DNA from 4 places in the Vreelandella lionensis genome. Region 2 is predicted to be linked to each of the others. Evidence: predicted binding sites of a transcription regulator. Region 2 holds the regulator's gene; each other region holds the start of a gene.

Region 1 (7,890 bases), on a different contig from region 2:
CCATGCCTACCGAATCAAGAGGCTGGCAAGCATAGCAACTTTGCCCCGATGATACCGCTGAATGAACGCCTCGCAGAGCTATTTGGCAACCGGGAAAGCGTTGTACTAGCCTTGAATAACGTTTTCCGTAAACGCCAAACCAGGAGGTTGATGCGATGCCATTTCTGAATGCAGGGACGGAGCAGGGCACACCGGTTGAGATTTATTACGAGGTTCACGGGGCAGGAAAACCGGTCGTACTGATTCACGGTTGGCCACTGAGTGGCCGCTCTTGGGAGAAGCAGGTGCCTGCGCTGGTGGATGCGGGCTACAAGGTGGTGACCTATGACCGCCGTGGTTTTGGCCATTCGACCCAAGCGGATGGCGGTTATGACTACGATACCCTCGCCTCTGACCTAAAAAAGCTGCTGGACGCGCTGGATCTTAACGACGCGACCCTGGTGGGCTTCTCCATGGGCGGCGGCGAAGTCGCTCGCTATTTGTCGAGCTACGGCACCGAGCGTGTCAACAAGGCGGTGTTGGCAGCGGCGGTGCCACCGTATCTGTATAAAACCGACGACAACCCGGAAGGCGGCCTGGACGATGCCACGATTCACCAGTTCCTGGAAGGCGTGAAGGGCGACCGCATCGCCTTCTTGGATGACTTCACCAAGAGCTTCTTTACCGCCAACGACAAGAGCGACCTGATCAGCGAACCGAACCGGCTTTATCACCGCGATATCGCGGCGTTCGCCTCGCCCAAAGCGACCTACGACTGTATCAAAGCGTTTAGCTACACCGACTTCCGCAAGGATTTACCCAAGGTCGACATTCCGACGCTGGTTCTCCATGGGGATGCTGATGGCATTGTTCCGTTTGAAGTGAGCGGCAAGCGCGCCGCTGAGCTGCTGCCCAACGCTTCGCTAGAAGTGATCGAGGGTGGCCCGCATGGGCTTAACGCCACCCACCCCGAGGCATTCAATCAGGCGCTGATTCGGTTTTTGGATCAATAAGTAGCGTCACTCTCAAACAGCCGCGCCGCCTGGATAGGCGGCGCGGCTGTTTGCGTTGCGGGGGCGTTAGAGGTAAGCGTTCGGCTAGCCTTCCACCCACACTTCATCGCCCTTGAAGGCGACGCGCCAAGTGCGTAGCTGTACCTCATCCTCCTCCAAACACTGGCCATCTTCCAGGCGGAAGTGCTGCTTGTAGATCGGAGAGGCCACCACGGGGCTGCCTTTGATATCGCCGACGATGCCGCGGGCAATCACATAGGCCTTCGAGAAAGGATCGAAGTGGTCCAGGGCATAGAGCTCTTGCGCGTGGCCGGGCAAATAGAACAGCGCCACTTGGGCAGGGCCTGCTGAGGTAGTTAGCCATGCGGCGACGCCGGAAAAGGCCACGAGGTCTGCTCTGGTGCAGAGCGGCTGCCAAGTGTCGTTGCGGTTCGTCGGTTTAAGTGCGGTGGCGGTCATGGTCGTCCTCGATTCTTTGGTCACTGGGTTAAGCAGGGCGTAGCTGGCCGCGCTCGGAAGTCATGATGATGGAAGGGTCGGGCCGTGCATCGTTCACGAAACTTCTAAAACGCTTTAACTTTTCCGGATCACTGATGGCGTTGGCCCACTCGCACTGGTAGCTATCCACCACGTGCTGCATTTGGCGCTCCAGCTCATCGCTGATTCCCAGGCTGTCTTCCAGAATCACCTCTTTCAGGTAGTCCAGGCCGCCCTCCAGGTTTTCCCGCCATACCGAGGTGCGCTGCAAGCGGTCGGCGGTGCGTACGTAGAACATCAAAAAGCGGTCGATGGTGCGGTAGAGCTGCTCGTCATCTAAATCGGTGGCGAAGAGTTCCGCATGGCGGGGGCGCATACCGCCGTTGCCGCACACGTAGAGGTTCCAGCCGTTTTCGGTGGCGATAATGCCAATGTCTTTGCTCTGCGCTTCGGCGCACTCGCGGGTACAGCCGGAAACCCCGAACTTGATCTTGTGCGGTGCACGCAGGCCCTTGTAACGGTTCTCCAACTGAATCGCCATGCCCACGCTGTCCTGCACGCCGTAGCGGCACCAGGTGCTGCCCACACAGGATTTCACTGTGCGCAGCGACTTACCGTAGGCGTGGCCGGTCTCAAAGCCCGCTTCAATTAGTTCGCCCCAAATGGCCGGCAGGTCTTCTAGCCGTGCGCCGAACAGGTCGATGCGCTGGCCGCCGGTAATCTTGGTGTAGAGTTGGTACTTCTGGGCCACTTGCCCTAGCACCACCAGCTTGTCGGGGGTAATTTCACCGCCCGCAATGCGCGGAACCACCGAGTAGGTGCCGTTTTTCTGCATATTGGCCATGAAGGTGTCGTTGGTGTCCTGCAGCGGCACGTGGGCGGCATCGGTAATCGGTTCATTGAAGCAGGAGGCGAGAATCGAGGCCACCGCCGGTTTGCAGATATCGCAGCCGAGGCGATGCGTCTCGGCATTGCCGTGCTTCTCCATTAGCTCGCTGAATGTCTTGATGCCTTCGACACGTACGATGTCGTAAAGCCCTTGGCGGGTATGGGCGAAGTGCTCGCAGATCGATTTATCCACTTCGACGCCGCGGGCTTCCAATTCGTGATCCACCACGCTTTTGAGCAGCGCCGCACAGCCGCCGCAGCCGGTGCTGGCTTTGGTCGCGCCTTTAACGCTGCCAAGGTCCGCCGCGCCTGCGTCGATGGCACTGCAGATGCTGCCTTTCGTCACGTTGTGACAGGAGCAAATCATCGCCGTTTCCGGCAAGGCATCCGGCCCCAGCGCCGGGGCAGCACCGCTTTGTTGCGGCAGAATGAGCGATGCGGGCTCTTGGGGAAGCTCGATGCCGTTGGCGTAGTACTGCAACAGCGTGTCGTAGACACTATTATCGCCCACCAGCATGGCCCCCAGCAGCTTCTTACCGTCGCTGGTGACGACCAGCTTGCGGTAGACCTGGGTGAGCGGGTCGAGGTAGCGGAACATGCGGGCGCCAGGATTTTGATTGCCGTGGGCATCGCCAATAGAACCGACATCCACGCCCAGCAGTTTTAGTTTGGTGCTCATATCGGCACCGCTAAAGCAGGTATCGCCCCCCGTCAGCGTGGCGACGGCCGTTTTGGCCATTTGGTAGCCAGGTGCCACGAGGCCAAAGATACTCTGATTCCACAGCGCTACCTCGCCGATGGCGAGGATATTTGGGTCGTTGGTGCGGCACTGGTCATCGATCACTACGCCGCCGCGCTCGCCAATGGTCAAGCCGCACTCCCGGGCGAGGGTATCTTGCGGGCGAATACCGGCGGAAAAGACGATCAGGTCGGTTTCCAGCACTTTGTCGTCTTGGAAGACCATCCGCAGGCGGCTGGTGTCGCCGGGTTCGATACGCTGGGTGGCCCGCTCGGTGAGTACCTGAACACCGAGGGCTTCGATTTTCTCTTTCAGCAGCTCGCCGCCTTCGCTATCTACCTGCATGGGCATCAGTCGCGGGGCGAACTCCACCACGGCGGTATCCAGGTTCAGCCCGCGCAGCGCGTTGGCGGCTTCCAAGCCGAGCAAGCCGCCACCGACCACCACGCCGTTGGTGGCGTTTTTGGCCGCTGCCTGAATGGCATCCAAGTCATCCAACGTACGGTAGACCAAGCAGCCTTCGCTGTCGTTGCCGGGAATGGGCGGCACAAAGGGAAAGGAGCCGGTGGCCAGCACTAGCTGGTCATAGGCGTAGTGGCCCTGTTCGGTCACCACCAGCTGCTGTTCGCGGTCAATCGCGGTGACCGCTTCACCGCTGCGTAGTTGAATGCCGTGGGTGTGGTAGTAATCGCCATCGCACAGCGCCAGTGACTCCGCATCGCGGCCGCTAAAGTACTCGGATAAGTGCACGCGGTCGTAGGCGCGGTGGCGCTCTTCGCCAAAAATCGTCACCTCAAACCCCGCCAGCGCGCCGCTTTCCACGAGCTGCTCGGCAAAATGGTGGCCGACCATGCCGTTGCCGACGATGATCAACTTTTGCGTGTTGGAAGACGTGGTTGGAGTAGACATTGTGTGATTCACCATAGCTAAGCCGCCTCACGGGTGAGAGATAAAGGGGATGACAGGGTGTCGAGAGGGTTGTCGAGCGCTGTTTGGGCATCGGTTGCGCCAAACAGCAACAGGTGGCGGCACGCGGTTAAGTCGGTCGCGGCCAGCGCCTGCTCGAAATACCAGGGGCCGTGGCGGGTATCGCCATACAGCACCGCGCCGATGAGGCGGCCTTGATGGAGCAGCAGGCGGCAGTAGTCGCCGGTTTCCGGGTCTTGATAACGAAGCTCTTCGTGCTTGGCGGCGGCCTCGGTGGGGCCAAAGGCAAACAGGCTCACTCCGCTGACCTTGAGTTTGGTGGCCGTGGGGGCTTCTTGATACGCCGCTGGATTTTCACCACACAGCACGGCGGCCAGCACTTCTACCTGCCGCCAAATTGGCTCCACCAGCCCATAAGTGTGCTGCTCGAACTGGCAGCATTCGCCCAGCGCATAAATGTGGTGGTCTGAGGTGGTGAGGTGCCCATCCACCACAATGGCGCGGTCGTACATAAGCCCGCTTTGCTGGCCCAGCTCCGCATTGGGGGTAATACCCGCCGCTACAATCACGCTGTCGGCAGCTAGCTTCCGGCCATCGCTCAGTGTGACCGACTGCACCTGCCCATGGCCGTTATCTTCCAAGGCAGCAAGCGATGCGCCGGTTTCAATGATGATGCCGCGCTCGCGCAGCGTGGCTTCCAGCAATTGGGCGGCGGTGGTGTCTAGCTGGCGGTTCATCAACCGCTCGCTGCGCTGTAAAACGCTGACGGTGAGCGCGCTACCGCCCCGTTTGCGCAGCCCTTCAGCGGCTTCCAATCCAAGTAAGCCGCCGCCAATCACCACGGCGTTGCCGCCTTGCTGAGCAATAGCTTCTAAGGCGTCGGCATCGCGTAGGTCACGAAACGTATGAACACCGTCAAGAGTGATGCCAGGCACCGCTGGCAGCGTGGGGCGCGAGCCAGTGGCCATCACTAAACGGTCATAGCTTAAGATGTCGCCGCGATGCGTGAGGAGCAGGCGGCGTTCGCGGTCGATGGAGGTCACGCGGTCGCCAAGCGTCAGTGTGATGTTGTTATCGGCGTACCAGGAGGCGTCTTGCAGAGTGAGCGCCTCAGGCGCCAGTTCGCCCGCCAATAAAGGAGAGAGCAAAATGCGGTTATAGGCAGGTACCGGCTCCTCACCCACCACTGTGATACGGCGGGGGCGCTGCGAATGTTTAACCAGCGCTTCAAGTAGTCGGTGGCAAGCCATGCCGTTACCGATAATGACGAGGTGTTCGTTCGGTGAGCACCGGGAAGCGGTTTCCATAGGTAGCTCCTGTAGTTGAAACATAATGTTCAGCAAATAAAAAACGCCCCTGACACAGCCCTTTCAAGAAGGGAGTATCAGGGGCGTCGTTGCCCGTTGGCGTCGTTGATAACGCACAGCAACCGCCGTTGGCTGCCGAACTGTCTTGCCTTACGGTGAGCAAAAAGCCCGCCAGCTTTTGCCGTCGGTGGATTTAATTCAGCCTAATCAGGGTATTAAGCGTTTATGAAGAAGCGGCAGGCCGCTCATGGTTAGCTAGGCTTGCCCCACTTTGGTGCTTAAGCGGCGGTTAATGCACTCTCTTCAACCGATTATTCGACAAAGGGCATGCCTTTCGCGAAAAGTAGAAATGCAGGCTGCGTTTATAAATGATTGTTTATTAAGTATTTTAATGGTTTTAGAGCAGCGTGGGCGCAGGGTTTGCAGTTATTCCAGTAACAAGCAACAACGGCTCAGTGCAGGGTCTTTGCCCATAACGATCACAACGACTAATTGCGTCGAATAATACCAACTGCAGCAAATCACTGATGAGTACGGCACCCGGTAAGCGGTGCTCCTGAGACAACGGCGTCCAGGCAGGCTTCTTTCGAGGCTGGCTTGGGCGCTTTTTGCTTTTTAACGCCGGAGGAAACTGCCATGCCACAGGCCAATCGGCTCGCCCGAACCACCTGCCCCTACTGCGGCGTCGGCTGCGGCGTTACCGCCACGCTGGAGAACGGGCAGCTCATCGCCGTCGAAGGAGACCGCGAGCACCCAGCCAACTATGGCCGCCTGTGCGTGAAAGGCACCGCGCTGCACGAAACGCTGAGCGAGCAGGGGCGCTTGCTGAAGCCGCGCGTGGACGGCCAAGAGGTCTCTTGGGAGCAGGCGCTCACCACCACCGCCGAACGCTTGCAAGCGCAGCGCAGCGCCCATGGCCCGCAGTCGGTGGCGGCGTATCTGTCTGGGCAACTCTTAACCGAAGATTATTACGTTGCCAATAAGCTGTTTAAAGGCTTCTTAGGCACTCCTCATCTGGATACCAACTCACGGCTCTGCATGGCGTCCGCCGTGGCGGGCTACAAGCGCGCCTTTGGTGCCGATGCGGTGCCCTGCAATTATGAAGACCTAGAAGAGGCGGAGCTGGTGGTGTTGGTGGGTTCTAACCTTGCCTGGAATCATCCGGTGCTCTATCAACGATTGAAGGTGGCCAAAGAGCGCAACCCGCTCATGCGGGTCGTGGTGATCGACCCGCGAGTGACCGACTCTTGCGAAATTGCCGATCTCTATTTGGGCATTCGTCCGGGTAGCGATGCTTACCTGTTTAACGGGCTGTTGGCGTGGATGGCTGACCACAACCGCTTGGATAGCGTGTACCTAGAACGCTACACAGAGGGGGTAGACGAAGCGCTGAGCACTGCTAGGCAGAGTGCAGACAGTGTGGAAGCCGTCGCCCGCGAGTGTGATGTGGACCCTGAACGCCTGGAAACCTTCTACTACTGGTTTGCCAGCCAGCTGCATGTGGTCACGCTATACTCCCAGGGGGTGAATCAATCCTCCAGCGGTACCGATAAGTGCAACGCGATTATCAACTGCCACCTAGCGGGCGGGAAAATCGGTTTGCCGGGGGCGGGGCCGTTTTCAATCACCGGCCAGCCCAACGCCATGGGCGGGCGAGAAGTGGGTGGGTTGGCCAATCAACTGGCGGCGCATATGGATTACCACACGCCGGGCGCTCGTGAATTAGTCAGCCGCTTCTGGGCCACCAAGCATTTAACCCCGGCACTGCCTGACGCCCCGGGTTACAAGGCGGTAGAACTCTTTGACGCCATCGAGCGTGGCGAGATTACCGCTCTGTGGGTGATGGCGACCAATCCGGCGGTGAGCATGCCGGATGGGGAGAAAGTGCGCCGCGCGCTGGCAAAATGCCCGCTGGTGATCGTTTCGGAGTGCGTCGCCAATACTGACCTGCTGCCCTTTGCGGATATCGTGCTGCCCGCGTCGGGTTGGTCGGAGAAGGATGGCACGGTGACCAACTCAGAGCGGCGAATTTCCCGCCAGCGGGGGATGCTGCCTCCTCCCGGAGAAGCGAAGCACGACTGGTGGATACTCTGCGAAGTGGCTAAGCGCTTAGGTTTTAGTGAGGCGTTCAGCTATACCCACCCGTGGGAGATTTTCGATGAGCACGCACGCCTCTCTGGCTATGAGAATAGCGGCGAGACCCAGCGGCTGTTCGATATCTCAGGGCTGGTAGGCCTGGGCCAAGCGGCTTATGATGCGCTCGCACCAATCCAGTGGCCCGTGACTCAGCAGGCTCCTCGCGGCACGGCAAGGCTGTTCGAAGATGGCCGGTTTGCTACGGCGAATGGCCGAGCCAAACTGCTGCCGATTACTCCGCGACCACCGGAGCAGCCGCTGAGCGACGACTACCCGCTGCGCTTGAATACCGGTCGCGTGCGGGATCAGTGGCATACCATGACGCGTACCGCCCGTGCGCCGCGCTTGATGAACCACCGCGCCGAACCGTTCATTGAGCTGCACCCAGACGATGCGGCTCAGGCAGGCTTAACGGATCAGGGTT
Region 2 (7,890 bases):
ACTGGATGAGCTGACCGTGGGCGGCACGCAGTCTTCTTGAGGCTGTGATTTACAGCGCTAGCGTATCGCGCAGGTGTTTGAAAAGCTTGCGTGAGCTGGTGGGGGGCTTGCCCTGTTCGCGCTCTTTGCGGGCGTTGCGCACTAGCTGGCGCAGCGCCTGACGATCGGCGTTAGGGTAGTCGGCCATAAACAAGTCAACGGCGTCGTCGCCCTCATCCACTAGGCGGTCACGCCATTTTTCCAGGCGATGAAACGCATGATCGCGCTGCTCTTTCTCTTGTTCGATGGCATCGAAAACGCCCTGAATGGCCGTTAGATCCTCTTTGCGGATAAGTTTGCCAACGTATTGCATATGGCGACGGCGGCCTTCATGAGAGCGAATGCGAGAAGTCTCTTCAATCGCTCTCAGCATATCGTCTGATAAAGGAAAGCGCGCCCGCTCGGCAGGCTTCATGGCAATTAATGTTTCGCCAAGCGCTTGCAGAGCATGCATTTCACGCTTTAGCTGAGATTTACTCGGGCGCTCTTCTTGTTCATCGATATCGATAGGCTCGGGGCGTTGCTTCGGCATATAAGAACTCACAGATTAGATTCGTTTGCAGCATTATATCAGGCTGCGACCACAACATTGATTCGCCAATGCGATTCAGGCGAAAAGGAGGCCATATGGCACAGGCATTTGATGCAACGGCGCAGCAGGCGCAGTTGACGGAGCGCGCCACAGAGGCGCTTGCCCTGGCAAAACAGCTAGGGGCGGATGCCGCCGAAGTCGGCGCGAGCGTTGACCAAGGGTTGGGCGTTAGTGTGCGACTTGGTGAAGTGGAGACCGTTGAGCTATCTCGTGATCAGGGTATTGCGGTCACGCTCTATGTGGGAAAACGTAAAGGTAGCGCTTCCTCAACGGATGCCAGTAGTGCCTCCATTCGTGCCACGGTTGAAAAGGCGCTGGCTATTGCACGTTATACCGGGGAAGATCCCGCTGCAGGCCTCGCTGAAGCAGAGCTGATGGCGACCCATTTGCCAGACTTGAAGGTGCACTATCCGTGGGCGCTCTCAACTGATGAAGCGATTGACCTTGCCCTGCGCTGCGAACAGGCTGGCCGCGAGGTGGCAGGTATTCACCAGTCAGAAGGTGCCTCGCTCTCAAGCGGTGAGGGCGTGCGAGTATACGCCAATAGCCACGGCTTTTTGGGGACTCAAAAGGGTAGCAGTCACTCACTCTCCTGCATGCTGATTGCCCAAGATGGGCAAGGCATGCAGCGGGATTATGACTATACGTCTGCGCGTAACCCGCAGCAGCTTCGCCACCCAGAGGAGGTGGGGCGCGAGGCAGCAGCGCGAACGTTGCGGCGTCTAGGAGCGCGACGCCCCCCGACAGGTACGTTTCCAGTGCTGTTTGATCCCTCCCTTGCTAGCGGCCTTATCGGCCACCTTATGGGTGCTCTGGCGGGCGGCGCGCTTTATCGAGAAGCCTCGTTTTTATGTGACCGCTTGGGTAGCCCGCTATTCCCCGATTGGTTTGGGTTAGAAGAGCGCCCGCTGGAAGTGGGAGCAACGGCTAGTTCACCGTTTGACGCGGAGGGTGTACAAACCCGTAGCAACCGGTTTATTGATCAGGGGCAGGTGGCGAGCTACATGCTCTCTGCCTACAGCGCGCGTCGTTTAGGAATGCAGTCCACGGGCAATGCGGGCGGCGCGCGCAACCTGCGCTTGTTAGCGCCGTTAACGCCGCGGGAAGAGCTGTTAACACAGATGGGGCGTGGTATTTGGGTGACCGAGCTCATGGGGCAGGGTGTTAACGGCGTCACTGGCGACTATTCCCGGGGAGCGGCGGGTTTCTGGATTGAGAATGGCGAAGTACAGTACCCCATTGAGGAGTTCACTATTGCTAGTAACCTCAACAAGATGTTCGCGGGGCTGAGCGGTGTGGGAAGTGATACGGATACCCGTGGCAGTATTCACACGGGTAGCTGGCTGATTGATGCGATGACAGTGGCAGGAAGCTAATCGACAGTGCTGGCTTGGTAAACTAGCTACTGGTCTTCGTCAAACCGTGCGTCGAATAGAGCTTCAATGGCATCTAGCGCCTGTTCGGCGTCGCTTCCTTCAGCGGCGACAGTAAGCTCGGTGCCGCAGGGGGCGGCCAGCATCAGCAGCGACATAATATTGGCGGCATCGGCTTTCTGCTGCTGCTTATAAACCACGATGTTCGCGGAAAACTGCTGGCCACATTTCACCAGTTTGGTGGCCGCGCGGGCATGAAGACCACGCTGGTTGGTAAGTGTTAAGGTTCTTTCGGGCACTCTGGTTCCTTTTTGCCGAGTGGGTCTTGAAACTTAGGTCTTAAAAAAACTTAGGTCTTGAGAAGCTTAGGCCTTAAAAATTAGGTCCTGACACTCAGGGCGTGCTGGCAGCGGCGGGTGTGGTAACGCATGGCACCGCTGGCTCTTCGCTCAGCGTGTATTGTAACCCCAGCTCACGGTGTCTCAACTGTACTTCTCCGGTCTGTTTAACCAGCTTTTTAGCAAGCTGTTCGACCATATAAACAGAGCGGTGTTGCCCGCCGGTGCAGCCAATAGCCACGGTCATATAACTTCGCTGGCTATTTTGGTAAGCCGGAAGCCACTTTTCCAACCACTCCTGAATATCATTGGTCATTGCCTCGACCATTGGGTAGCTACTTAAAAACGCCACTATATTGGCATCACGCCCTGTAAATTGGCGCAGAGTAGGGTCCCAATAAGGGTTGGGCAGGCAGCGAACATCGAAGACTAAGTCGGCATCCATGGGTACGCCGCGTTTGTAGCCAAACGACTCAAACGTCAGCGTTAGCTGATCTTTTCGCTGGTGGGCGACTTGATCAGTAATGCGGCGTCTCAGATCATGCACGGATAAGCGCGACGTATCGATCAACAAGTCAGCGAGATCGCGAATTTCAAGCAGCGTCTCTTCTTCTTTATTGATGGCCTCTTCCAACGTCATTTCGCTATCCCGGGTAAGGGGATGGCGACGGCGGGTGGCTGAGTAACGCTCCAAAAGAATGCGCGCATCCGTGGTCAGATAGATGACCTGAAAACGAATTTCTCGCTGGCGTAGTTCTTCCAGTAAAGCTGGGAGGCGTTCAAGCGCCGTAGGAAGGTTGCGCGCGTCAATGCTCACTGCTAAGTGAGTGCGCTCGCCTTGCTCACGTAGTTCATCAACTAATGAGCCCAGCAGCATGGCGGGTAAATTGTCGATAGCGTAGTAGCCAAGATCCTCTAGCGCTTGTAAGGCGATAGATTTACCGGACCCTGAACGGCCGCTAATGATCACCAGTTGCATAGCGTCTCTCTTGGCTTGCATAGGAGGAAATTATCGCTGCGTGCAGTGGCCACCGCCCATAAAGCCTAGGCGGCTTGTTCGCGAATCTTGGCGGTAATAAGTGCTAAGAGTTCGCGCTGACTATCGGCTTTACGCAACTGCTGACGCGTATGGGCGTCGTTCATAATAGTAGCCACTTGGCCAAGCAGTGCTAGGTGGGTGTCATCTGCCTCTTCTGGTACCAGCAGCACAAACACAAGATCCACCGGGTCGCCATCAATGGCGTCGAAGTCTACTGGCTCAGCAAGCTTTAAAAAGCCAGCAATGGGTGCGCTACAGTGAGGACTGCGAGCGTGGGGGATGGCAACCCCGTTGCCTATCCCCGTACTGCCTAGTCGCTCGCGGCCAATGAGGCGGCTAAACACCTCTTGGCTATCTAGGCTGGGTGTATTTTGGGCGATAAAGGTGCTGAAAAACTCCAGCACCCGTTTTTTGCTGCCCCCGGGAACGTCATAAAGCACGCGCTCCGGGGGGAGGATGGTTTCCAACGTCATTGAGTTAACGCACACCAGCGCCCTGGGCGCGAGCTTGTGCTTTTTCCTTATGTTTAACGAGTTGACGATCGATTTTGTCTGCTAGCGCATCAATAGCGGCATACATGTCGTTATCAAGCGCTTCGGCGTGAAGGTCTGCACCGGCAGCGTGCAGTGTGCAGGCTGCTTGCTGGCGCTCCTTCTCAACAGATAAGGTCACTTGCACCGTGGTAATGTTGTCGTAATGGCGTTCAACGCGTTCCAGCTTTTCGTTAACGTAGTCACGCAAGGCGTCAGTCAGTTCAACGTGATGACCAGTGATGTTTACTTGCATTGACGTGCTCCTTATCCATCGGACTGTACTTCGATTGTAACCCTTTTTACGCTATTGCAAAGCCCTTGCGTTGAGTTTGTTCATACGTACCGTTTAACTAGCGTAAACGACGGCGCTCACTTGACGAGGGAATGCCCATTGACTCCCGGTATTTTGCGACAGTACGCCGTGCAACGCTAATGCCCCCCTCTTCAAGTAGAGTCACCAAGCGGCTATCGGAGAGCGGTTTTCCTGAGGGTTCATCCTGAATCAGCTTTTTGATGCGGGCACGAATGGCTGTGCTGGAGTGGCTGTCGCCGCCGTCTTGGCCGCTTACCTGGCTTGAGAAGAAGTACTTAAGCTCGAAAACGCCCCGCGGCGTGTGAATAAATTTCTGCGTGGTCACACGGGATATGGTGGATTCGTGCATCTCTACCGCTTCAGCAATATCCGCTAAAATCAGCGGTTTCATTGCTTCTTCGCCATGCTCCAGAAAGCCAATTTGGCGTGCAATAATTTCACGCCCAACTCGTAGCAGCGTGTCATTGCGACTCGATAAGCTTTTGATCAGCCAGCGGGCTTCTTGGAGGTGCTCTTTGAGGAACTGGTTGTCTTGGCTTTTGTCTGCGCGTTTGATCAAGCTGGCGTAGTCGGGCTGTATACGCAAGCGTGGTAGTGCTTCTGGATTGAGCTCTAAATGCCAGCCTTCATTGTCATGCCGAACGACTAGGTCGGGGGTGATGTAGCTGTCGTCGGTAACGCCATAGGTGCTCCCAGGGCGTGGGTCAAGGCTGCGAATTAAACGGATGACATCGTCAAGCTGCTCGTCATCAAGGCTTAAACGGCGCTTGAGAAGCCGCATATCGTCTTTGCCTAATGCTTCCAAAAACTGGCGAACCAGCCGTTTGGCGGGCATTAGCAGCGGGGTGTCCTCGGGTAGTGAGGCGAGTTGCAGCATCAGGCATTCACGCAGGTCTCGGGCAAAGACGCCGGTGGGCTCAAATTGCTGCAAGCGCAGCAGGGTATTTTCCACTTCCCGCTGGCTTAAGCTGTCATGGCCTTGGGCTTTTAATCCTTCCCGAATGTCATTAAGCGGCTGGGTGAGATAGCCGTTGGCATCCAGCGCATCAATCAGGCTTTCCGCGATGGCGTATTCTCGCGGGCTAAAGTCTGTCATGGCCAGTTGCCATAGCAGGTGGCCATGTAGGCTTTGTCCAGCGGCTTGGCGCTCGAAGTCGGGGCCTTCACTGCTGCCACCCAGGCTGCCTATGTCTTGATAGGTATCTGACCAGTCACTGTCGACGGAGAGTTCGTTGGGGATGCTCTCGGACCACTCAGCCTCTTGAGGCTCACTGACAGCCTGCTCGCCAAACTCATCTTCTTGCTCAAGCATGGGATTGGCATCTAGCGCTTGCTGAATTTCTTGACGAAGGTCCAGCGTCGATAGCTGAAGCAGGGCGATAGCCTGCTGCAGCTGAGGTGTCATGGTCAGCTGTGTGCCGATACGCAATTGGAGAGAAGCTTTCATGACCATCTGAGAACCACTCGTTAATCAGAAAGCTCCACCCTAGAGCGAGTTATGGCTTGGTGCAAGTGCAATAAGCATGCCACTAAAAGAAATGCTTCTGCAGGTCACTGTTTAAAGGCGGAAATCGGCGCCTAAATAGACATCTCGAACCTTCTGGTTGTTGAGGATTTCCTGGGCGTTTCCACTGGCAATGATGTGACCGTCGCCAACAATGTAGGCAATATCACAAATATCCAGCGTTTCACGAACGTTATGGTCGGTGATCAATACACCAATGTGGCGTTTCTTTAACGCTCGAATGATAGTTTTAATTTCCCCAACGGAAATCGGGTCAACCCCGGCAAAAGGTTCATCCAGCAGGATAAAGGCCGGTTCGGTGGCCAAAGAGCGGGCGATTTCAACACGGCGGCGTTCGCCCCCAGAAAGACTCATGCCTAAGTTGTCGCGTATATGAGTGATGTGAAAATCTTCAAGTAGTAACTCAAGTTGTGCTTCCCGGGCGCTTCGATCAAGCTCTTTGCGTGTCTCTAAAATGGCCATAATGTTGTCGGCCACGGAGAGCTTGCGGAAGATGGAAGCTTCCTGGGGTAGGTAACCAATCCCTGCCATGGCGCGTTCATGCATAGGAGCATGAGTGAGGTCAAGGTCGTCAATGCCTACTTTGCCCGCATCCGATTTGACCAACCCCACAATCATATAAAACGAGGTGGTTTTACCTGCACCATTAGGGCCAAGTAGCCCAACCACGCTACCTTGAGTGATTTCCAGATTAATATCTTTAACCACACGGCGGCGCTTATAGCTCTTCGCTAAATGATGGGCGTAGAGCGTTTTTACTGGTGTGGGTTCTGGGGATGTTGATGCTGCCACGTGGCCACTTCCTATTGTTCGGGCTGAAGGGTCATACGAATACGCTGATTTTCACTGCCGCTAACGTCAGAGCGTGCTTGTACTACTTCTTGATCGATAAAGTACTCTAAACGTCCACCTTGGAAGTGATCTCCTTGCTGGGTCAGCTCAGCTTGGTCAATCAGCTCAACCCGGCGTTCGGAAACGTGATAAATAATCCGACGCGCCCAGCCTTCTATAGGGGTTTCTTGGTCTTCAATTTGGTTACGCAAGTAAGCACGCTCGCCCGTAGCGATGGCGCGAGACAACTCGCCAGCATCGTTACGCTGAATTTCGACACGCTCGCCGCGTAGCTGCATATTGCCTTGGCGAATGTCAACGTTACCGGTGTACACGGCTGTCCCTGCTCGTTGGTCAAGGTCTAACCGGTCGGCCTCCACATGAATAGGCGCTTGGTTTTGTGCCGCTACAGGCAGTGCAATCGTGACAAGCGGCACGGCTAGGGCAAAAAGTGCAGTGCGGATTAGAGCATTCATCGCGACTCCTAAGGGGAACGGGTGGCCGGCGGATGAACGCCGCGCACGTTGTTGGTTAAACGGACTTGGCTGTCATCCAGCCATACATCCATTCGAGAGGCTTCCATACGCTGAGGGGGCTGCTGCAACACTACGTGGGTGTCGCTCCAGGCATGCCGGGTGGTCCCGTCGTAGTTTAATAGTTCGGTATCAAGCTGCCACCCCTCTTCAGGCGCTAGTAGCCGCGCGGAGCCTGCCAATGTTAATGCTTGGGTTTCGGTATTGAGGGTGCCAGTGTTCGCCGTGGCGAGCCACTCACGTTGTTCGCTATCAAACAGCGTGGCACGGGGTGACAGCACGTCAGTCATTGCCGTTTGCGGAGTATGCACCAGCCGTGGGGTTACCAGAGACTGCTGAATAGTGCCTGTTTCGCCAAATAGGGTAATTTCGGCATTCTCTAATACGTGCCCAGGTTCCTGGGCACGAGCTTCAGAGTCAATCTCAGTCTCCTGGGGGCCGCGAGGGTCTAGCCAAACCAGCACGCCGCCTAGGGCGATGACCATTACCGTGATCCAGACCCGTTTTCTTACCCTAAAGCGCATTATGACTGTCCGTGCAGATACGTATCGAGTACGGCATCCCAGTGCCCTTGAGACGTTAGGAGCGTATCGCAAATTTCACGCACAGCCCCGTGTCCGCCAAGGCGTTCAGTGATCCAGTCGGCATGGGTGTGCATGTAGTCCGGAGCATTGGGGACCGTAATACCGACACCGGAGCGCTTGATCGGAGCAAGATCAGGTAGGTCATCTCCACAGTAGGCGACCTGTTCTAAGGTGATATCAAGCCGCTGAC
Region 3 (7,890 bases), on a different contig from region 2:
TAGCCAGCTCTGAGTTTGGGCTTTGGTATCACCATAAAGCGTGCCACGCCTTTGAGGGCGCGCCGGAAATCACCACCATTTCCCGGCATATTCGCCTTGTGGATGAGCAGTGGCTCGCTCAGCTAGGCGACCCAGACAGCCAGCTTCGTTTGGCCGCGTTGAGTAACATTCGTGATGCGGCGCGCACAATTTTGATGCTGCTAGACGATATTCTGGATCGCGCCTCGGGGCTTGAGGCGGGCCGGGATAGCCTAACGCGCCTGCTGAATCGTAAGTTTCTCCCGGTGGTGCTGAACCGTGAAATTGAACTTGCCCGGCGCTCGGAGAAGTGTTTTGCGCTGCTCATGGTGGATATTGATCACTTCAAATCAATTAATGACACCCATGGCCATGATGCTGGCGATAACGTACTGCAGCAGGTGGCCAGTATCCTTGACCGCTCGACCCGAGGCGGCGACTACGTGTTTCGTATGGGCGGTGAAGAGTTTCTGATTGTGCTGGTGGATACGGATCAAGACGGCAGCCGTCTGTTTGCCGAACGGCTGCGCCATGCGGTGGCCAAAGAGCCGATGTTAGCCGCTGCCGATACGCTACTGAACGTCACGGTGAGCGTCGGGGTTACGCTTCATGATGGCCACCCAGACTACCAACGCTCGATGCAGCGCGCCGACCAAGCGTTGTACCAAGCGAAGCGCAACGGGCGTGATCGGGTGGTGGTGACCGCTGTCACTGAGTAATATCGCGGTAAGCGCTAGGTTTTGGCGATGTTACCCACGGAGAACACTATGTTGATGCGCCGTTTTACGCTGTTAACCGCAATGCTGCTCATGAGCGCGCCGCTGATGGCGGCTCATCATGGCAGCGACCACTCGGATGCCATGGAAGGCCACTCCTCTATTGAAGTGGCGCAACCCTGGACCCGTGCAACGCCGCCGGGAGCCGGGGCGGGCGGTGGCTTTGTCACCCTCACCAATCATGGCGATGGCGATGACATGCTGCTAGGGGCGACCAGCCCGCTCACCGAGCGTGTCGAGATTCATATTATGGAGATGGACGGCGATGTGATGCGCATGGCACCCCTGCCCGGTGGCATTGAGATACCGGCAGGAGGGAGTGTCACGCTAGCGCCGGGCGGTTTGCACTTAATGTTGATGGAACTGGGCTCACCCATCGTGGAGGGTGAACCCGTCCCTGTGACGCTTGAATTCCAGCACGCCGAGCCGATGGAAATTGAGCTTCAGGTGCTACCCGTCGGGGCATCACCAGACGGTGACCACCACGAAGGCAGCCACGGTGACGCGTCGCACTAATCAGCCTTGCCGCCCTGTTAACCTCGGCGAATGGGGTGGCGTTGCTGGAATGGCCGCACGATCAGCCAGTCGATGACCAGCATCACGATCAAAGACGCCCCAACGAGCGGGAACAGCACGCCGCCAATCACAAGAAGAGCGATTAGCCCACGAAACACGCGTTTATCAGCGGGCAAGGGCGGCACGCCCATGGCCCCTGATGGGCGACGCTTCCACCACATCACGCCTGCAGCAACGCACATCACGATGATGGCGATGCATACCGCCAGCAGGAAGAGCTGATTGATAAGCCCAAACTCCTGCCCCAAGTGAACGTTAATCCCAAACTCCAGCCAGCGGCCTAGCGGGCCATAGTTGGCGTAGCTCATATCGAGCAGCGGCTCACCGCTATATTGATCAAGGTGAATCACCCGCTGCTGGGTTAAGTCATCGGGATAAATCGAACCGGTATACACCCCGGCAGCCGTGTTGGGCAGATTGACCGTGTAGCCCTGCTGTAGGCCCAGCGCATCTAACCGAGCCACGGCGTTGTTCAACCCAATGCGCGGAGCAGGCACGGCAGGCTGTATGGATTCAGGCACTCGCGCCTGCTCCAGCGACCAGCTGGTGCTGCCTTGGTCGCTTAAATAGGCGCTAGACATCGGTACGTCCACCCGAATGCCAGCCGGATAGCCAAAGTTATTGCCGTTGGCCCATTCGTTTACCTGTGCGCCCCAAACGCCCGACCACGGCATGCCGGTAAGGGCCAAAAACACAATGAACCCACCAATAAAGATACCCAGCACCGCGTGCAGGTCGCGCCAGAACACTCGGCTTTTGGGTTTGCCGCGCACGCTCACCACGCCGCCCCTACCGTTGCGCGGCCACCAGAGATAAATGCCGGTGGCGACCAACAAAATCGACCAGCCCGCGGCAATCTCAATCAGCTTGCGCGGGGGTTGCCCGAAGAACTTGAAGCTATGCAGGTAGCGAACGGTCCACATCACCGTGCCCCGGTCATCCAACGAACCAAGCACCTCAGCCGTATAGGGATTGACGTACACGGCCAGCCGTTCGCCGGTTAGTGAGTTAACGGTCACTTCCGCTGAACTTCCCGGGGTGGTGGGCGAGGTGTATGTCACCGCCGTGCCGGGGTAATCCTGCAGTGCCGAGCTAACGAGTGAGGCGGCAGGCTGGGTGGTCTGCTGAACTTCCACGCGCTTGAGATCTGAATGAATCAGCGCATCCAGCTCGTCATCGAATAAATACAGCGCCCCGGTCAGCGAGAGCGCGATTAAAAAAGGCAGGATTAACAGGCCTGCATAAAAATGCCAGCGCCAAACGGCGCGATACAAGTCGAGCGACGCAAGGCGTCTTGATGGAGAGGCAGGCATGATCATTCCTATCTAGGTCGCGAGCGGGCCCGCTTGAAAAGCAGTAGAGGGTAGCGGAAGGGGGAAAAACGTAAAGAGCTACCGAGAGTGACATGGTGTCACTGCCATAAGCGCTAATTAGGTGCATTGTGATGGCTGTATGCACATATTTGGTGCGCTGGAGGGCTGGGCAAGAGGGTTGAGGCTCAAAAAAAGGTCTTTATGAAGGTAAAAAAGCGCCTTTCACCATTTTGGCGCATTCTTTGCATTTATAAGGCAATGATGAATCCACCAGAAAGCGACAGCGCCCCATGATGTTAAGCGAACTTGCCCCACCCGCTGCTGGTTCCGGCCACCGCTTTGACGCCGAGCGCCGCTGGGCCGCCTCGCTGACCCTGCGTTTTGCCAACCGCGATGGCGTGACCCGGTTAGTGCAAGCGCGCCACCAAGGTCCGTTACGGGTACAGCGCCCCTTCTACCCAGAAGGCAGCCAGGAAGCGTGCCACGTTTACGTATTGCACCCGCCCGGCGGGCTCGTGAGCGGTGATGCGCTGACCATCCGTGCTCATATCGAGCGCGAAGCCCATGCGCTGCTCACCACACCCGCTGCCAATAAGCTCTACAAAGCCGACAGCCAAGGCGTGGCCTGGACACAGCACACCGAGCTGACGGTAGAAGAGGGCGGCACCTTAGAGTGGCTACCCCAGGAAACCATCGCGTTTAACGGCTCAAAGGGCACTCAACGCACCCATATTGCGCTGCAGGGCAATGCTCGCTGCCTAGGCTGGGAAGTGATGGCACTCGGCCGCCCGGCCAGTGATCTGCCCTATGTCACGGGGCGCATCGAACAGCACTTTCGCTTAACCCTGGATGGCAAGCCGCTGTGGCTTGAACGCCAGCCGCTGGACCCCGCACACCCACGCTTTGCGGGCCGCTGGGGGCAGGGTGGCGCCACGGTGCAGGCCACGCTCTGGGCGGTGGGTATTGACGATGCCGCTGCGGCCATTGAAGCACTGCGCGAAGCGCTGCCGGATAACCCCCGCTGGGCGGTAACCGTACGCCACGGCGTACTGCTGCTGCGCTATCTAGGCACTTCTCGTAACGAAGCCTGGGCGCTGTGTGAGCAGGCCTGGCACCTGCTACGGCCGCGCTGGATCGAGCGCGAAGCGCACACGCCGCGCATTTGGCTAACTTAATTGGCAACACGCTGATAACGCTGGAGACACTCCATGGAACTGACCCCACGAGACAAAGACAAGCTGATGCTGTTTACCGCCGCCCAGCTTGCCGAGCGCCGCAAAGCGCGTGGTTTAAAACTGAATTACCCCGAAGCGGTAGCGCTGATCAGCTTTGAGATTATGGAAGGCGCGCGAGATGGCCGCAGCGTGGCGGATTTAATGAGCTACGGCCGCGAAATCCTCACCCGAGACGACGTGATGGAAGGCGTGGCGGAGATGGTCGATGAAGTACAGGTGGAAGCCACCTTCCCCGACGGCACCAAGCTGGTCACCGTTCACACGCCGATCAACTAATTCATCCACCGTTAGGAGAGCGCCATGATTCCAGGACAGTATCAGTTACAAGAGGGTGATATCGAGCTGTGCGCGGGTCGCGAGCGTATCACCGTGGAGGTGGCCAACACCGGCGACCGCCCCATTCAGCTTGGCTCCCACTACCACTTTGCTGAAGCCAACCCCGCGCTGGTGTTTGACCGCGATAAAACCCGTGGCTACCGCCTGGACGTCGCCGCCGGAACCGCTATCCGTTTCGAACCCGGCCAAACCCGCGAAGTCACGCTGATTCCGTTTGTCGGCAAGCGGGAAATCTACGGCTTCCGTGGCGATGTGATGGGGCCGCTCGATTAGCCAACGGATTAATAAAGAACAACCGACGGTAGGGCGGGCATCGGCTGGGTGACTGTCTGCGCCATGGATGGCGCAGTCAAGCTTACAGGGATGTATTCACAGCGTGTCACACAGACGATGGCCGCCCAGCACTGGACTCAACGCTTGAGGCAGAGGCAAATATGAAACCGGTAAACAAGATCAGTCGGCAAGCCTATGCCGATATGTACGGCCCCACCGTAGGCGACCGCGTGCGCCTGGGTGACACCGAGCTGTGGATCCAAGTCGAAAAAGACGCCACCCACTACGGTGAAGAAGTAAAGTTCGGCGGCGGCAAAGTTATCCGCGATGGTATGGGCCAAAGTCAGCGCCAGGACGCCTCGGTGATGGACACCGTGATCACCAACGCGCTGATTTTAGACTGGTGGGGCATCGTCAAAGCCGATGTAGGGCTGCAAAACGGCCGCATCGCCGCCATCGGCAAAGCAGGCAACCCCGATACCCAGCCCGATGTGGAGATTGTGATTGGCCCCGGCACCGAAGTGATTGCGGGCGAAGGCAAAATCCTCACCGCAGGCGGCATCGACGCCCACATCCACTTCATCTGCCCCCAGCAGGTCGAAGAAGCGCTGATGAGCGGTGTTACCACCATGCTGGGCGGCGGCACCGGCCCCGCCACCGGCTCCAACGCCACCACCTGCACCCCCGGCGAGTGGCACATTGGCAAAATGCTTCAAGCGGTAGATGACCTGCCCATGAACATCGGCCTGCTCGGCAAAGGCAACGCCAGCCTGCCGGAAGGGCTCGAAGCGCAGTTGGAAGCGGGCGCGATGGGCCTCAAGCTGCATGAAGACTGGGGCACCACCCCCGCCTCGATTGATACCTGCTTAAGCGTGGCGGAAAAGTACGATGTGCAGATCGCCATTCACACCGATACGCTCAACGAATCCGGCTTCGTGGAAGACACCCTAGCGGCGTTTAAAGAGCGCGGCATTCACACCTACCACACCGAAGGCGCAGGCGGCGGCCACGCCCCGGATATCCTCACCGCCTGCTCCAAAGAGTACGTGCTGCCGTCCTCCACCAACCCCACGCGGCCCTACACGGTGAACACCATCGACGAGCATCTCGACATGCTCATGGTCTGCCACCACCTGGACCCCAATATCCCCGAAGATGTCGCCTTTGCGGATTCACGTATTCGCCGCGAAACCATCGCCGCCGAGGATATTTTGCACGACCTGGGCGTGATCTCGATGATCGCCTCCGACTCCCAGGCCATGGGCCGCGTGGGTGAAGTGGTCTGCCGCACCTGGCAAACCGCCCACAAAATGAAAGTGCAGCGCGGCCTGTTGCCGGAAGATGAAGCGCTGGGGGCCGATAACCTGCGTGCTAAACGCTATATCGCCAAGTACACCATTAACCCCGCCATTACCCACGGCATTGCCCATGAAGTCGGCTCGATTGAAGTCGGCAAGCTGGCGGATTTGGTGCTGTGGAAGCCTGCTTTCTTTGGCGTCAAACCCGCGCTGATTCTGAAAGGCGGCATGATTGCCGGTGCGCCCATGGGCGACCCCAACGCCTCGATTCCCACGCCGCAGCCGGTGCACTACCGCCCTATGTTCGGCACCTTTGGCCGCGCCGCCAGCCAGACACGGCTCAACTTTGTCAGCCAAGCGGCAATAGACGCAGGCATCAAAGAGCGCCTTGGCTTACAAAGCACGCTTTCCGCCTGTAAAAACGTGCGCGGCGTGCGTAAAAAAGACATGAAGCTCAACGATGCCTGCCCAGAACTCACCGTCGACCCGCAAACCTACGAAGTGCGCTGCGACGGCGAACTGCTTACCTGCGAGCCCGCGACCGAGCTACCGCTGGCGCAGCGGTATCACTTGTTTTGAATGTAGGGTATACCCCACGTGACACGAGAGCCGGGAGCAGCCCGTAGAGAGGGTCTTTTGCCATGGATGGCAAAAGTAGCGTACAGGGATGTATTCACAGCGCCCTCTCGTAGGGCTGCTCTCGGCGAGCCTCAAAGGCTATACCAGGACGATATCGATGTTGAAACTGATTGAACGCCTCGGCCCCATAGATGAGGGCACCGCCAGCGACACGCTGACACTGCCCTTCGAGCTACGCATTCGCGGCCGCTTAAAAGCCGAAAGCGACAGCGGCCAGCCGCTAGGGCTGTTTCTGGATCGCGGCCCCGTGCTGCGCGATGGCGAAGGCCTGAAAGCCGAAAATGGCGAGATCGTGCGCATTTGCGCCGCGATCGAACCCGTGGTGACCGCGCGAGTGAGTACTGGCTTACCGCTGGCCCGGCTGGCTTACCACCTCGGCAATCGCCATGTGCAGCTCGCGCTAGGCGAAGACGAGCAAGGCGGATGGGTGCGCTTCCCGCCCGACCATGTCCTCGAAGAGCTGGCTGAGCTGCTGGGTGCCACGCTTGAGCACCACAACGCCACCTTCGACCCCGAACCGGGCGCTTACAACCAAGTGGGCGGTGGGCATTCGCACAGCCATTCGCACGGTCATGGCCACGCTCATTCCCACGACCACGACCACGACCACGACCACGACCACGACCACGACCACGCGCATGAGCACCACCATGCCCACTGAACAGCCCTCAGACCTCGCCCTGCTAGGGCTGATGCAGCTCGTCAGCCCCGCGCTGCCCATTGGTGCCTTCGCCTTTTCCCAAGGGCTGGAGAGCGCTTTTGAGTTGGGCTGGGTGAGTGATGAACCCAGCCTCTCTCATTGGCTATCCGGCGTGTTAGAGGATGGCCTGAGCCGCTGCGAGCTGCCGCTGATCGAGCGACTGTATCGCGCTTTCGAGCACCAAGATGGCGCTGCGGTGGCAGAGTGGGACGACTGGCTGGCCGCCACCCGTGAAACCGCTGAACTCGCCGCTGAAGACAGCCGCTTGGGTGCATCGCTGAAGCGGCTACTGGGCAGTCTCGACCTATTACCCAAACATGAAGGGCTGCCCAGTGAAGACTCACTCACGCCCTTGCTACCGGTGCAGGCAGGCTATGTGACCCTATTTGCCTGGGCGGCCTACCAGCGCGGTATCCCTGTGCGTCAAGCGCAGCTCGGCTTTAGCTGGGCGTGGCTGGAGAACCAGCTCGCGGTGGCCTGTAAAGCGCTGCCGCTGGGCCACACTGCTGCCCAGCGCATTATCGAACAGTTACGTGGCGAACTGGTGAATGCCGTCGAGAAGGCCCAGCGGCTAGACGATGACGAGCTTGGCCCTGCGCTTCCCGGCGTCGCGCTGGCCAGCGCCCTACACGAAACCCAATATTCCCGTTTGTTTAGAAGCTAACGAGCGTTGTTATTTAGGAGAAAACCATGACTCACTGTTTACGCGTTGGCGTGGGTGGCCCG
Region 4 (7,890 bases), on a different contig from region 2:
CTGGTTGAGCTTTTCAATGGCTAACATCAGGCGCTCTCCTCTTCATCCGACCCTAAATACACCTCGACCACTTTGGGGTCGTTGGAGACCTGATCCATGCTGCCTTCGGCCAGCACGCTGCCCTGGTGCAGCACGGTCACCTTGCGCGCAATCGAGCGTACAAAGCCCATGTCGTGCTCTACCACCACCACCGACTGCTTGCCAGCAAGGCCGGTGAGCAGCTCGGCGGTGCGCTCCATCTCCTGCTCGGTCATCCCGGCCACCGGCTCATCCACCAGCAGCAGGCGCGGGCGCTGCATCAGCAGCATGCCAATCTCCAGCCACTGTTTTTGGCCGTGGGAGAGAATACCGGCAGGCTGAAAGCGCAGCGCAGTCAGGCCGATGGTTTCCAGCACGTCGTCAATGCGGTCTTTAATCTCCCCGGTCATGCGGGCAGTCAGCGTAGGGAAGATGCGCTTGTCGGCGGCCATCGCCAATTCCAGATTCTCGAATACGCTGAGCGCTTCGAACACTGTGGGCTTCTGGAACTTGCGGCCAATGCCGAGGCTGGCGATTTCCGGCTCGTTCATCTGTAGCAGGTTATGGCGGCTGCCGAACCACACGCTGCCTTCGGTGGGGCGGGTTTTGCCGGTGATGATATCCATCATGGTGGTTTTACCGGCCCCGTTGGGGCCGATAATGCAGCGCAGCTCGCCGTCGTCGATGGTCAGGTTCAGGTTATTGATCGCCTTGAAGCCATCAAAGCTGACGGTGACATCTTCCATATACAGAATCGGGCCGTGGCGCACGTCGACCGGCGAGGCCTCGGTGGCCATAAAATCAAACACCCGATCCCGCGCTTTTAGAGATTGTAATAGGCTCATGCGGCGGCCTCCTTGGGTGGGTGGCTATCCTCTTTACGGCGCTTTAGGTGGCCTAACAGCCCCGCTACACCTTTGGGCAGTAGCACCGTGACCAGCACGAATAGCGCGCCCAGAGCGAACAACCAGGCGTCGGGCATAATGCCGGTGAAGATGGTTTTGGCGTAGTTGACCAAAATTGCGCCGATCACCGCGCCGTACAGCGTGGCCCGGCCACCCAGCGCCACCCACAATACAATTTCAATCGAGAACAGCGGCGAGAATTCGCTGGGGTTAATAATGCCCACTTGCGGCACATAGAGCGCCCCGGCAAGGCCCGCCAGCATGGCCGAGACCACGAAGACAAACAGCTGGAAGCGCTCGACGCGGTAGCCAATAAAGCGCGTGCGCGCCTCGGCGTCCCGCGTGGCCACACATACCCGGCCCAGCTTGCTGGTTACGATTGCCCGGCAGAGGATATAGCCCAGCGCCAGCGCTACGCCGGTGGCAATAAACAGCCCCAAGCGCGTGGCATCGCTACGCAGGTTAAAGCCCAGCAGTTCGCGGAAGTCGGTCAAGCCGTTATTGCCGCCAAAACCCATCTCGTTACGGAAGAAGGCCAGCATCAGGGCAAACGTGAGAGCCTGGGTAATAATCGAGAGATACACCCCGGTGACCCGCGAGCGGAAGGCCAAAAAGCCGAACACCAGCGCCAGCAGCCCCGGTGCCAGTAGCACCATGGCAAAGGCAAACCAGGCCATATCGAAGCCGTGCCAGTACCAGGGCAGGCTGTCCCAGTTCAGGAACACCATAAAGTCCGGCAGTACCGGGTGGCCGTAGGTGCCACGGTCACCGATTTGGCGCATCAGGTACATGCCCATGGCGTAGCCGCCAATGGCGAAAAACGCCCCGTGCCCCAGGCTCAAGATGCCCAGGTAACCCCATACTAAATCTACCGCGACGGCGAGCAGCGCGTAGCTCAGGTACTTACCGAACAGGTTGACGGTGTAAGCGTTCACATGCAGCGGGTGCCCCTGGGGCACCGCCAGATGCAGCACGGTGACCAGCAGCAGCGCGGCCAACAGCACGCCTAGAAAGGTCTGAGTGGCCCGCTCACCGAACGGGCGCGTCAACCAAAACTGGCTGGATGTTGCTTGCGTCATCATGGGTTAGCCCTCCGCAGCCCGGCCCTTCTGCGGGAAGAGTCCACGCGGGCGTTTTTGAATAAACAGAATGATGAAGACCAGCACGATAATCTTGGCCAGCACCGCGCCCGCCCAAGGTTCCAGCACCTGGTTGATCACCCCCAGCGAGAGCCCCGCCACTAGCGTGCCCCACAGATTACCCACGCCGCCGAACACCACCACCATGAACGAGTCGATGATGTAGTTTTGTCCGAGGTTGGGGCCTACGTTGGTGAGCTGGGAGAGCGCCACGCCCGCCAAGCCCGCCACGCCGGAACCCAGCGCAAAGGTCATGATATCCACGCGGGTGGCGCGAATACCCATAGAGCGCGCCATGGCGCGGTTTTGGGTAACGGCACGCACTTCAAGCCCTAAGCGGGTGCGACGCATAATCAGCATCAGCGCAGCGAACACTACCAGCGCAAAGCCCAGCACAAACATCCGGTTGAGCGTGAGCGAAAGCGCGTCGTTGATCACCAGCGAGCCGCTCATCCACTCCGGCGTCACCACGGTGCGGTTGAGCGGTGAAATCACCGTACGCACCAGCTGCTGCAGAATCAGGCTGATACCGAAGGTTGCCAGCAGGGTTTCCAGCGGGCGGCCTTTGAGGAACTGGATCACACCCCGCTCAATGGCAATGCCCACCAGCGCGGCCACCATAAAGCCTGCGGGGATAGACAGAATCAGCGCCAGCCCCGGCTGGCCCGGCAGCAGCTGCTGCATCATCCAGGTGGTGTAGGCGCCTAACATCATTAGCTCGCCGTGGGCCATGTTGATCACGCCCATCACGCCAAAGGTAATCGCTAAGCCAATCGCTGCCAGCACCAGCACCGAGCCCAAGCTCAAGCCGAAATAGAGCGTTTCCAGGCCGCGGTTAATCTTGAGCTGCTGCTCAATGCCTGCCAGCGCCGTGGCTGCTGCCTCGGCAATAACAGGGTCGTCGCTATTAGCCGCACGGCCTAACGCCACGCGAGCACGCGGGTGAAGGCTGCCAGTGAGCGCCTCGACACCCGCCATCTCGCCCTGCTCGGCGCGGTAAATCGCCACCGCCTGAGCTAAGCGCGTGCGAACGTACTCATCTTCCGCGTCGGCAATCACCGGCGTCAGCGTCTCGGCCAGCTCGCCGTCCACTTCGCCCAGCAGACGGTCGGCGGAGGTACGGCGGCGCTCTACGTTAGGCGAGTAGAGGTCCACCACGGCAATGGCGCTACGTAGCTGGTTACGCAGCGCATTGTTGATGCCGATACGGTCCAGGTCGCGGCGGGACATTTCGCCCAGCGGCTCGTTAGTCAGCGCATCGGCCACCGGCCAGTCACGGCCACGGTTCTCGAGCACCAGCACGAAGCGGCCATCGTCGGTGCGCTGAAGGCGGCCATCCAACAGTGCCTGCAGCCAGTCGCGGGCGCGCTCATCGTCGCTTTGTAGAATAGCGGTAATGGCTTCGCCTTTATCGCGGTAGGAGTCCACATCCAGCGCGGTCAACAGCGCGAGTGCGGCTTGGTCATCGGGGTTCGAGGAGCTGCTTTGTGCCTGCGCCGACACGGCGGTGCCGAGTAGCATCAGGCACAGTAGCCCCAAGGAAAGGAAACGCCTCATGGGGTTCTTCCTTTGGTGATCAAATGGGAGAGGTAGCGTGCTCCCCTACTGCGCCATTGCGCTGGCGCAGTAGGGGACGAAAGTTACTCGGCGAGCGCTGCTTCGGCTTCTTCTGCTGCGGTGCTGCCACCACAGGAACCGTTCACAACGTTAAAGTTGCCGCACTCCATGGGCTTGCGCCAATCAGAGATCAGGTCACGGGAGCCCGGCAGGTAATCCGACCACGCATCACCGGCCACGGTAGAGGGCGTTTGCCAGACGATATCGAACTGACCGTTATCCTGAACTTCGCCGATCAGCACCGGCTTGGTGATGTGGTGGTTAGGCATCATCGCCGCGTAACCGCCGGAGAGGTTCGGCACGGTCACGCCGATAATCGCGTCTTTCACCGTATCCACGTCGGTGGTACCCGCTTTACGCACGGCTTCGGCCCACATGTTGAAGCCGATGTAGTGCGCTTCCATGGGGTCGTTGGTCACCGACATCTCGTCACCGGTGTGCTCGATCCAGGCGTCGATAAAGTCGTAGTTGGCGTCGGTATCCACGCTCATGAAGTAGTTCCAGGCGGCCAGGTGGCCCACTAGCGGCGCGGTGTCGATACCGGAAAGCTCCTGCTCACCCACCGAGAAGGCGATGACCGGAATGTCGGCGGCATCGATGCCCTGGTTAGCCAGCTCGCGGTAGAACGGCACGTTGGCGTCGCCGTTAATGGTAGAGATCACGGCGGTGGGCTTGCCCTCTTCGCCAAAGCGGCGGATTTCGGAGACGATGTTCTGCCAGTCCGAGTGACCAAACGGCGTGTAGTTGACCATGATGTCTTCTTCGGCCACACCGTGCTCATCTTTCAGGAACGCTTCCAAGATGCGGTTGGTGGTGCGCGGGTAGACGTAGTCGGTGCCGATCAGCGCGAAGCGCTCGATACCCACTTCGTTGATCAAATACTCAACGGCAGGAATGGCCTGCTGGTTAGGGGCGGCACCGGTGTAGAAGACGTTTTCAGACGACTCTTCGCCTTCGTACTGCACCGGGTAGAACAGCAGGCCGTTGAGCTCTTCTACCACTGGCAGCACCGCTTTACGGGAAACGGAGGTCCAGTTGCCGAAGATCACATCCACTTCTTCCTGGGCCAGCAGCTCGCGGGCGCGCTCGGCAAACAGCGGCCAGTTAGACGCGGGGTCGACCACCACGGCTTCTAGCTGACGGCCCAGCAGGCCACCGGCTTCGTTCTGCTGCTCAATAAGCATTTCCACGGTGTCTTTCAGGGTCGATTCACTGATAGCCATGGTGCCAGAGAGCGAGTGCAAAATACCGACTTTGATCGGGTCGTCGTCTTGGGCCACCGCTTGCGCGCTGGCGCCCATCACAGCGGCGGTGATCAGGGCAGTGGCGAAACGGCTAAGGGTACGTGGGTGTGTCTTGCGCTGCAGTGTGGTCACTTGAACCTCCTTGCGCCCCTTATGGTTGGGGCTCGTGTTTGGGGTACCGCGACCAAGCGTTGTCGTTATTGAGGCGACGGGGCACTTGGTGCGTCCACTCGTGGGTAGCGAGCCATGGCTCGTTATTCACACGTCGCTATTCATGCTGCAAGGGGTGCGCCAGATTAAAGCAAAGACTATTAATAAAAATAGAATCAAATACTTAGCAGTTTTCAAAAAACACTGTTTTATGCCGCGTGCACAAATATGACGCAATTAGTAAGCCGTCATGCACGCTTGTTATGCACCAATAGGATGCCTTGCACCACAAGAGGGTATTGTCACCGCCAATAAAAAAGCGCCCTAGGAGACCTAGAGCGCCGAGGAGTAAAGCGTTGGCGTTTAGTTAGCCGCCGCAGCCGCCTTGCTACGCCGCTTTTTAAGCAGCGGCAGGCCCAGGGAGAGCACCGCGATGACCAGTAGCGCCAGCGAGATCGGCTTATCGATAAAGGTGGTCCAGTCGCCACCAGAGATCTGCAGCGCCCGGCGCATGGACTCTTCCATAATGTTACCCAGGATCAGCGCCAGAATCAGCGGCGCGGTGGGGAAGCCAAACAGGCGCATGCCCAAGCCCAACAGGCCAAAGCCCAACAGCAGCAGCAGGTCGAAGACGCTAAAGCTCATGCCGTAAACGCCGATCATGCAGAAGATCAGAATCATCGACAGCAGCAGCGGGCGCGGTAGGTCGAGGATTTTAGCGATCAGCGGGATCAGCGGCAGGTTCAGTACCAGCAGGAAGATGTTGCCGATATACATACTGGCAATCACGCCCCAAAACACATCCGGACGTTGCTCCAGCATCATCGGGCCAGGGGTGACGCCCATTACCAGCAGCGCGCCCAGCAGTACCGCCGTGGTGCCGGAACCCGGTACACCTAGGGTTAAAAGCGGCACGAAAGAGCCGGTACAGGCGGCGTTGTTCGCCGCTTCCGGCGCGGCCACGCCCTTAATGTTGCCCTGGCCAAAGGTGTCGCCATCTTTCGCCAGGCGCTTCTCCATGCTGTAGCCCAGGAAGGAGCCAATAGTGGCGCCCGCCCCCGGCAGTACGCCGGTGAAGAAACCAAGTACGGAGCTGCGGCCAATCGGGCCAGCAATTTTCTTCACTTCGCCACGGCTCAGTTTCAGCGAGCCAATCACATTGCGCGGCACCTCTTTACCGCCGCCGCCACGCAGCAGCATGTAGAACACTTCCGCCAGGGCGAAGATACCCAGCGCCACCACCAGAAAGTCGATACCGTCGAGCAGTTGAATCGAGTTGAAGGTAAAGCGTTCAGTACCGGTTTGCGTGTCGATCCCCACAATCGAGATCATCACACCCACTACCGCCGCAATCAGGCCTTTTACCAAGGATTTATCCGACAGTGACACCACCGCCGTTAAGCCCAGCACCATCAGTGCAAAGTACTCAGCAGGGCCAAAGCTTACCGCCACTTTGGAGAGCAGCGGTGCCACCAGCATCAAAAAGATCACCGATACCGTACCGCCGATAAAGGAGGCATACGCCGCAATGGCCAGTGCCTTACCCGCCATGCCCTGCTTGGCCATCGGGTAGCCGTCAAAGGAGGTTGCCACCGTGCCCGCCACGCCGGGGGCGTTGAGCAGAATGGATGAGGTCGAGCCGCCGAAAATAGCGCCGTAATAGACCCCTGCCATCAGAATCAAACCGGAGGAGGGCTCCATGGCAAAGGTAATCGGAATCATCAGCGCCAGCGCGCTGATCGGCCCCAGGCCCGGCAGCATACCGATAATGGTACCGGCAAACACACCGGCGAAAACGTAAGCGATATTGATTGGCTCAAGCGCGATGCCAAAGCCATACATCAGATTGTTTAAGGCATCCATGGGAGTGTCTCTCGTTAAAACCCGCTAAGCGTGCGTCAGCACGCCCTGCTTAGAACGGCAGTACGCCGGTGGGCAGGTAAACATCCATTACCCGCGTCATGGTCAGGTAAAGGGCCAGTACCACACCCAGCGATGCCGCCAGGTTGACGCCGTGGCGGCGATAGCCGTAGTAGGCGGTTAAACCAACGCTTAAGAGCGTGGAGGCCAAGACAAAGCCCAGCGGCACCAGCAAAAACGCATAGGCGGCAATGGCTAGCGAGGTCACGATGACACGCGCCCAAGGAGTGAACAGCAGCGGGCCGTTGGTGGCCTCATGGTCGATCTCATCGGCCCCGGCAATAGCGCTCGGCTTTTCAAAAAACAGCAGCGCCGCCAGCAGCAGCAGAGACACACCCAATACTTTGGGGAACAGGTCGGAATCCACCGGGCGCGGTAAGGGGAACGTCGGGATTTGCCAAGCCATGGCTAAATAAGCAGCCGCCACCAGTGCCAGTACAAGCGCTAGCCACTGGTTAGTATTCAATCGGGTCATTGGGATTTCTCCGAAGGAGCCAACGCGGATGCGCTGGCCCTCGCGGTAACAGACAGAAGATCCCAGCGGCGTGGCGCCACCGGGGAATCTCTAACGGGCGCTGGCGCTTACTGGCGCAGCAGGCCCAGATCGGTCAGCACGCTGCTGAACTGCTCTTGCTGATCGTCCAGGAAGGCACCAAACGTTTCGCTATCCTGGTAGGCATCGATCCAGCCCAGCTGGTCGCTGGCTTCGCGCCATGCGTCGGTTTCGAGCATTTCAGCGAATAGCGTTTCGTAGTACTCCACCGCTTCTTCCGGCATTTCCGGCGCGCCCATCACGCCACGCCAGATATCGAAGGTGTAATCTAAGCCCTGCTCTTGGTAGGTGGGCACTTCGGCCAAACCGCCGCCCAGACGCTCTTCAGAAGAGACGCCCAGAGC

The links. Region 2 encodes sigma-54, which starts transcription at its own class of promoters, with help from an activator protein. Its sites were predicted from a motif close to TGGCACNNNNNTTGCTNT; they were not measured.
Region 1: ACIGG6_RS05870 (nitrate reductase) is a predicted target of sigma-54. The motif match lies at 5,740-5,757, and genes of this name have one in related genera.
Region 3: ACIGG6_RS10705 (urease accessory protein UreD) is a predicted target of sigma-54. The motif match lies at 2,915-2,932, and genes of this name have one in related genera.
Region 4: urtA (urea ABC transporter substrate-binding protein) is a predicted target of sigma-54. The motif match lies at 5,200-5,217, and genes of this name have one in related genera.

The regions. Positions count from the first base shown of each region.
Region 1 covers NZ_JBITWC010000007.1:53,516-61,405, forward strand. Annotated here, with positions in the region: gene ACIGG6_RS05850 (alpha/beta fold hydrolase) at 156-992, shown strand; gene nirD (nitrite reductase small subunit NirD) at 1,077-1,451, opposite strand; gene nirB (nitrite reductase large subunit NirB) at 1,480-4,005, opposite strand; gene ACIGG6_RS05865 (NAD(P)/FAD-dependent oxidoreductase) at 4,023-5,330, opposite strand; gene ACIGG6_RS05870 (nitrate reductase) at 5,967-7,890, shown strand, end outside.
Region 2 covers NZ_JBITWC010000022.1:58,746-66,635, reverse strand. Annotated here, with positions in the region: gene tldD (metalloprotease TldD) at 1-40, shown strand, start outside; gene yjgA (ribosome biogenesis factor YjgA) at 50-571, opposite strand; gene pmbA (metalloprotease PmbA) at 667-2,007, shown strand; gene ACIGG6_RS13995 (HPr family phosphocarrier protein) at 2,034-2,303, opposite strand; gene rapZ (RNase adapter RapZ) at 2,398-3,321, opposite strand; gene ptsN (PTS IIA-like nitrogen regulatory protein PtsN) at 3,387-3,854, opposite strand; gene hpf (ribosome hibernation-promoting factor, HPF/YfiA family) at 3,859-4,167, opposite strand; gene ACIGG6_RS13975 (RNA polymerase factor sigma-54) at 4,265-5,680, opposite strand; gene lptB (LPS export ABC transporter ATP-binding protein) at 5,786-6,544, opposite strand; gene lptA (lipopolysaccharide transport periplasmic protein LptA) at 6,556-7,059, opposite strand; gene lptC (LPS export ABC transporter periplasmic protein LptC) at 7,068-7,640, opposite strand; gene ACIGG6_RS13955 (KdsC family phosphatase) at 7,640-7,890, opposite strand, start outside.
Region 3 covers NZ_JBITWC010000015.1:15,058-22,947, reverse strand. Annotated here, with positions in the region: gene ACIGG6_RS10720 (diguanylate cyclase) at 1-737, shown strand, start outside; gene ACIGG6_RS10715 (copper chaperone PCu(A)C) at 786-1,310, shown strand; gene ACIGG6_RS10710 (PepSY-associated TM helix domain-containing protein) at 1,328-2,683, opposite strand; gene ACIGG6_RS10705 (urease accessory protein UreD) at 2,974-3,858, shown strand; gene ureA (urease subunit gamma) at 3,892-4,194, shown strand; gene ACIGG6_RS10695 (urease subunit beta) at 4,219-4,527, shown strand; gene ureC (urease subunit alpha) at 4,689-6,404, shown strand; gene ureE (urease accessory protein UreE) at 6,562-7,125, shown strand; gene ACIGG6_RS10680 (urease accessory protein UreF) at 7,103-7,828, shown strand; gene ureG (urease accessory protein UreG) at 7,855-7,890, shown strand, end outside.
Region 4 covers NZ_JBITWC010000015.1:25,453-33,342, forward strand. Annotated here, with positions in the region: gene urtE (urea ABC transporter ATP-binding subunit UrtE) at 1-27, opposite strand, end outside; gene urtD (urea ABC transporter ATP-binding protein UrtD) at 27-863, opposite strand; gene urtC (urea ABC transporter permease subunit UrtC) at 860-2,005, opposite strand; gene urtB (urea ABC transporter permease subunit UrtB) at 2,009-3,619, opposite strand; gene urtA (urea ABC transporter substrate-binding protein) at 3,703-5,055, opposite strand; gene ACIGG6_RS10760 (tripartite tricarboxylate transporter permease) at 5,437-6,936, opposite strand; gene ACIGG6_RS10765 (tripartite tricarboxylate transporter TctB family protein) at 6,986-7,468, opposite strand; gene ACIGG6_RS10770 (Bug family tripartite tricarboxylate transporter substrate binding protein) at 7,576-7,890, opposite strand, start outside.